DNA from 2 places in the Marinobacter sp. LV10R510-11A genome. Region 1 is predicted to be linked to the other one. Evidence: riboswitches for the same ligand, from Rfam matches in the RefSeq annotation. Region 1 holds a riboswitch; the other holds the start of a gene.
The links. Region 1 has a riboswitch for cyclic di-GMP ahead of CPH80_RS17965 (DUF4402 domain-containing protein). Riboswitches for the same ligand answer to the same signal wherever they lie in the genome.
Positions count from the first base shown of each region.

Region 1 (3,289 bases):
GCTTGAAGTGGTCGCCGAGGGGGTTGAAACTGAGGCTCAGGCGGCGTTTCTTCGACGCAACAATTGCGATCTATTGCAAGGGTATCTTTTTTCGCGGCCAATACCCTTTGACCAACTGGTTAACTTTATGGAGAACAGCGATACCCGCAGCCAAACAACCCATCAAACCCATGAAAATAAGCAGAAAACCCTGCTGTTACTGGATGACGATGCAAACATCCTCAAAGCATTGAAGCGAACTCTAAGAAGGGATAACTACCATATTTTATCGACAACAAAGGTTAGCGAAGCTTTCTCGATGCTGGCTGAAAACGATGTAGAAGTGATTATTTCTGATCAGCGAATGCCTGAGATGTCCGGCACGGAATTTTTTAGTCAGGTCAAAGCCATCTATCCGAACACCGTTCGTATTGTGCTGTCAGGCTACACCGACTTGAAATCCGTGACCGATGCGATCAACCAGGGTTCTATCTACAAGTTTCTGACAAAACCCTGGGAAGACAGTCATATTCGTGAACATGTTCACCAAGCGTTTAAATATCACGCGGCCGTACAAGTTCGATAGAAGGTGTAAAAATCTCTGTTTTAGTTGCACCTCTGACTACTTCTATAGACTATTCCGAGACTTTGATTATATGCCCCTCATCCAGCGTTTTTATTAAGTTCGCGAGGTCTGAGAATACCTGTGGGGCCTCACAGAGAGTCGAGGGGTCATATTCAGGCGCCGCGCCTCCCTCTGTCACCCCTGTCATAATGGGAGTGCGCGTGTAAAAGCCGCAACAGCCTCATCTTCTTTACTGGGTTAAAGCTAGCTTTCTTCATCAAACCATCTAGGCGCGATTTTACTTACTTGCTAAGAAAGCAAGTCTCAGCTACTCTCAAAATGTACAAAAAGGCAAACCCGTCGAAAGGCGGAGACGCAAAGTCACCGGTCTAACGGACTTAACAGTTCTATGACAGCGGGACCGCCGACATTTCATGTGGTTCTTCCGGGTATGGGTTCACCGTATCCACCTGCACTGGCATGTTTTCGGATCCCCCCGACTGGTATCAAACCAAGCAATTGCTAACGGTCATAATCCGTCAGCGTGCTTACAGGGGAATTATAATGAACTCATCCATTTTCTTTAACAAATCTTTTCGTTTCGCTGCGCTGGCTTCGGCCGTTGCGCTCGGGGCATTTGGGGCGTCTAGCAGCTTCGCAGCTGAAGCTGAGGCCACTACGACCGCCGACGTAATCACTCCAATCTCTATTACTAGCAGCGGTACTCTGGCCTTCGGTAGATTTGCGGCTAACGACACAACAGTGGGCTCGGTGATAATTGACACCGCTAGTGTCCGCTCAAAAAGCGGAGATGTTATTCTGTCTGAGGCAGATTCCACTTCAAGCGCCGCCACATTCGTAGTCTCAGGTGATGGTAACGCGTCCTTTAGCATTGGCTTGGCCGATACCGAACTGAGTGACAGTGAAACTGAGCCTAACACCATGCTATTGGCCACGATCACTGACTTTGACGGTAGCGGCGGCGTAACAACGGAAACTAATGAAACCGTCGGTGTACTGACCGATGGCACGCAGACCATTTACGTAGGTGGCATTCTGAGTGTAGGTGTAGACCAAGCTGCGGGTGATTATTCAGGCACTGTGACAGCAACTGTAGAGTACAACTAAGCGTCCGCCGTACTCGCCAAAAGCGAGTGCTAAGCTGATGAAACTCAAGGTGGGGTATCAACGATTTTCAGATGCGCCTCCCTTGAATTGATACTGATAACGACAATAGCCGTTATCAGTATCAATGCGTTTGCAGACAGCATCAATATTGCGGCCAGTACGGTTGTCATTGCCGCCGATGATACCCGATCCGCCAAAAACGATGTCGGCGTCAGCGTGACGGATAATGAGTATGCCCATTCCCAAAAGAAGTGCTGCAATGAAATCATGCTTGTCCAGAATACTGGCCAGCGCTGTCTTGGCGTTTATGGCGGCGCCCGTCAGTGGGGCACCGCAGAACATTGAGATTGAGAATGTCCAGAGTTTGTCCTTTGGCAGTTTTGTGGCCGGTAACGGGGGTTCGGTGACGATCAGCACCGATGGCAATCGCAGCGCCGGCGGCGGCGTCGTGCTGATACGTTCAAGCCAGGGTACCGCTGCACAATTTACGGTCAGTGGGGACCCTAACGCGGCCTATACCATTCAACTGCCGGATAATGACTTCGTCAGCTTGACGGGGCCGGGCACTGATATGTACGTCAACAATTTTACCAGCACCCCCTCAGGCGTGGAGGGGCACTTGGGAGCCGGAGGCTCACAGGTGCTGTCTGTCGGAGGAACGCTCAATGTGGACAGCGGCCAAGCCCCCGGCAGCTACCCCGTTACCTTCTCCGTGACAGTGAGCTACAATTAAACGGTAGTCGCCCGCCTCGGCCCGCCCGGATGAAGCTAATAAGGATCCCGAACGATGCCACACGCCTTGACCCAAAAAAACAGTGCCATGCATTTCTTTCACCGACTCACCCTGTTCGTCCTCCTTCTTTTCTTACCCGTGAGCCATGCATTGGCTGAGCTGATGTTATATCCGACCCGGGTCGTCTTCGCAGGAAACCAGCGCGCGGCGCAACTCGAACTGATCAACAATGGCACCGAGAGCGCAACCTATCGCATTTCCCTGGTCAATCGCCGCATGAGCGAAACGGGCGCATTCTCGGGGATAGACGTTCCACTGCCTGGCGAACAGTTCGCCGAGGACCTGCTGAGATACGCCCCCCGCCAAGTGACACTCGCGCCCGGGGCCGGACAGGCCGTGCGGATTATGGTCCGCAAACCCGCCAATCTGGCAACCGGCGAGTACCGCTCGCATATGCTGTTCGCCAAGCAGCCCGATCCTAAGGGCAGAACCAGCGTCGAGAGCAGCAGCGATGCCGCGGCCGACAACGAGATCGGCATCACGCTGACGGCACTGGTCGGTGCGTCCATTCCAGTGATTGTGCGTCATGGCAACACCGATGCCAGTGTTGCACTGTCACATCTCGACCTGCGGCGGCCGGCTGACAAAGCACCGGTTCTGGCGTTTGTTATGGAGCGTAGTGGCAACCAGTCTGTCTACGGCGATTTGACCATCAGCTTTATTCCGCATAGCGGTAGCGAGCAGGTGATTGCCCGCGCCAACGGCGTTGCAGTCTATACACCGAACCCTTTACGCCGCGCAAGCATTACGCTGGGCCAGCTAAACGGCTCGCAACTCACCAACGGAGCCCTGCGGGTCACCTATCGAGAACAGGCGGAGGACGG
Region 1 is NZ_LT907980.1:3,722,904-3,726,192, reverse strand. Features, by position in the region: gene CPH80_RS17970 (EAL domain-containing protein) at 1-565, shown strand, start outside; cyclic di-GMP riboswitch class I at 885-973, shown strand; gene CPH80_RS17965 (DUF4402 domain-containing protein) at 1,109-1,672, shown strand; gene CPH80_RS17960 (hypothetical protein) at 1,730-1,912, opposite strand; gene CPH80_RS17955 (DUF4402 domain-containing protein) at 1,905-2,405, shown strand; gene CPH80_RS17950 (molecular chaperone) at 2,460-3,289, shown strand, end outside.

Region 2 (3,289 bases), 1.5 Mb from region 1:
TAGAGAAAGGGACAAAAGGAGTATGTAGGGAATGAACATTAATGTTCGCGCTAGCCCTAGTAGCGTCCAGGCAGTGGTAATTAGCCCGGCGGGGAGCAGTAGGTAGGCAAGGGTATCGATGCGAACCAGCTCGAGCACGCCCCAAATCAACGTTGTGACGACTAATAACACAGCACCGGCAAGGTGGTAGGGTTTTGGCTGTGTTTGGCGTTTGGCATGAGCGGGCGGGTGGATCAACAAAAGGACAAAAAAGATGACGGCGGTTGCAAGGCCGTGCGCCAGAACCTGCTCGAATTCAAGCCAAGCTTCCGCGAGCCTTATCCAGGTAGGATAAAAGATCAGCACAGCGATTGCTGTGGTAATCAGATAAGGCCTCGATAGAGGTACGTTGTTTAATGTCTTCCTTAACATTGCTTTTCCGCCAGACTACTAACCAATCGACAGGATACTGTGTAAAGCGTTTACATAAAACTCAAATTCAAAGCAAAAAAAAGCCAGCCGAAGCTGGCTTTTCTATTACTCAACCGAAATCAGGATTTCTGACGACGACGAGCTGCACCAAGACCTGCAAGACCTAGGCCTAGGAGAGCTAGGGTGCCGGGCTCGGGTACAGGCATGACGTCAGAAATACCAATGACCATATCGTTGAAGTCGCTGTCATTACCGCAATCTGTTTCACAGAGATCTTCAAAGGCGAGGACTACGTCGCTACCGCTCAAGCCCGATACCGCATTGTCAGCGGTGTCGAACATGAGCATATGATCAAACCCATCTGAGTTGTTTGCTGAGTGGCTATACCAAGTAAACCCGTCATTATCAACGGTGTTGTTAAGGTAAAAACCGAAGTTCCGCCCAATGTTTCTAACATCGCCGGCGCTTGCATTTGTCGCAGTGCCTGCAAGAAGGTCAAAATGCACAGAAGTATCTGTTGTGCCAAAGCCGGTGGATGGGCTTTGTGAGCCAGCAAACAGCTCAAGCATGTCACCTACAACAAGGTTTCCAGAGCCGTCATACGAAAAGTCGTATATGCCGAAATTGTTGTTGTCCTTGAACCCAGCGAACTCAAGAAACAAGAAAGCGGTAATATCATCGTTGGTGTTGCTATCGTCAGTTAGCACAGCTGACTCGTACCCTGTATCTGTGTATCCGCTATAGCTGCTATCTCCTAGAATGTCGCCTAAGTTAGGTACAGCGAAAGCACTTGCAGAGCTAAGGCAAAACGCTGCTGCGCATAGCGTGGTTTTAATATTCATGTTTCTACTCCGGTTGTCTGATTCGAATTCCATTTTTCTTGCAACCTGGCCGTCTCATTCTTTTTAAGAGATCCTTGGCTTTCCGTCCCATCCTCGCGAATGGTTTGGCATACGACCGGAACTGCCGATCTTGGATACATATAGCGATAAGTATGCCAACTTTACAACTTATTGATTTAATGAATTATTCGTGCATGTCCTGGGTGAGCGTGTAAAGTAATTCGACGGTAAAATAAAAAAAAGGCCTGAAATCTTTACACCTCAGGCCTTTATTTTTTACATGTTTCGGCGCTACCGCCGAACTTCTTTACAGCGCCTTTTTTACTGTCTCAAGATGCGCCGCTATTTCTTCATTGCCTGGCTCAAGTGCAAAGGCCTTTTCTATGGCGGTTTTGGCTTCTGCGTGCTTGCCGGTCAGGTGAAGAATCCAGCCGTAGGTATCCAGAACGGCCGCGCTATTGGGGGCCAATTCGCTTGCTTGCTCGGCGAGCTGTATTGCTCGCTCTGAGTTCTCTTCGCGAAGTATCCAGGCTAGGTTGTTCATTGCTGCAACGTTAGTGGGCTGCCGTGTAAGAACTTGTTCATAGTGGCTTGTTGCAGCTGTTTCCTGGTTGTTCATCATCAGCCATTCGGCTCTCGCCAAGTGTGCTGCAAGATTTTGTGGTGTTTCGTTTAGCCAACTTTCTGTGAGGCCGTCAAGTGAGCTTGGGGCTTCCTCTTTAGCCAGCCCGACAAGGGCGGGCATCAGTTGTATATCTTTGGTGTCTTTCCATCTTTCAGAAAGGTATTCGTAGGCGGCTTCTGACCCTTGCTGTTGTGTGAGCAACTTTGCTCGGGTAAGCATGGTTGCTGTCACTTCGCCATGGGTTTCCTCTACTGCATCCAGAGCCGAGAAGGCGTCGTCGATCTTGCCTTCCATCTGGGCGATTCTTATCGGTAACAATGCGAGCGCGAGGTTTTCGGGTTCAAGTGCTATGGCTTCGGCGGCTCTGGCCCGGGCCTCGCCCCATTCTTTGTTGTTCACGGCCATCTGAGCTTCGGCCAACAGCAGTTGCCCATATGCGCGTTTTGAGGCTGCTGATTCAGAGTCTTTCAATTGAGCGAGGGTAGATCGTGCCTGTTGCAGTTCGCCTTGGCTGATGTCTATCAGCGCCGTAAGCGTGTCGGCGTTGCGCTTCAACTCCGGGTGGGCTTTGGCCACATCAGTTAGCCAGGTTTTGGCTTCGGCTGCTGAGTGATCTAGCGTATAGATTTGGCCAGCCTGCTGAAGCGGGCGTATCGCGTCTGGGGTTATTGTGGCGGCATCTACCAGCAACTCAATGGCCTTTTCGCGCTGGCCAGATTGGGCATAGAGACTGGCAAGTGCAACCTTTGGAGCTTGTAGCTCGGGGCTTTCCTTAACAAGCTTCTCAAGCCGTGCTGTGGCTTCATCCGGGTTCCCTAGCTGGGTATCTGCAAGGCTTGCCAGCAACACGGCCCGGGGATGATTACCATAACCGTTGAGCAACGAGTCGCGAATTTCAGCAGCTTCCTGTTTCTCTCCCTGCTGCAGCAATACGTTAAGGTAGGTGCTGGTGGTGGCCCAATCTGCGGGGTTGGCGGTGAAGGCCATCCGAAGTTCCCCAAGTGCCTGTTCGGGCATGTTTTTTTGTAAGTAGTGTTTTGCAAGTGCGAGCCGGAACCGCACGCGTTCGGGGGCATTACTGATGGCTTTGCTGAGGCTGGCGATGCCGGCGTCTTCATGGCTTGGCAGGCTAAGCGCCAGAATGCCGTGCATGGCCAAGAGTTCATTGTCGTTGGGGCGTGCTTCTATGGCGCGGCTTAGGGTTTTAAGGGCGGCTTCTCTGTCGCCTGTATCAATCTGGGCCATGGTGGCGGCCCGAATAAATTGTACGGGTGTTGTTTCTGGGTCTAGGTTTTCTGTGAGCAGCTGGGTGCCTTCCTCCAACTCGCCGGTGCCTGCATAAATCGCTCCTAGCATTAACGCAACTTTTTCGTTTTCCGGGTCTAGTTTAAGGATGTCTCGAAGGATGGCT
Region 2 is NZ_LT907980.1:741,305-744,593, forward strand. Features, by position in the region: gene CPH80_RS03570 (exosortase/archaeosortase family protein) at 1-411, opposite strand, end outside; gene CPH80_RS22270 (PEP-CTERM sorting domain-containing protein) at 531-1,253, opposite strand; cyclic di-GMP riboswitch class I at 1,290-1,372, opposite strand; gene CPH80_RS03580 (tetratricopeptide repeat protein) at 1,561-3,289, opposite strand, start outside.
Region 2: another riboswitch for cyclic di-GMP. It lies ahead of CPH80_RS22270 (PEP-CTERM sorting domain-containing protein); the one in region 1 lies ahead of CPH80_RS17965 (DUF4402 domain-containing protein).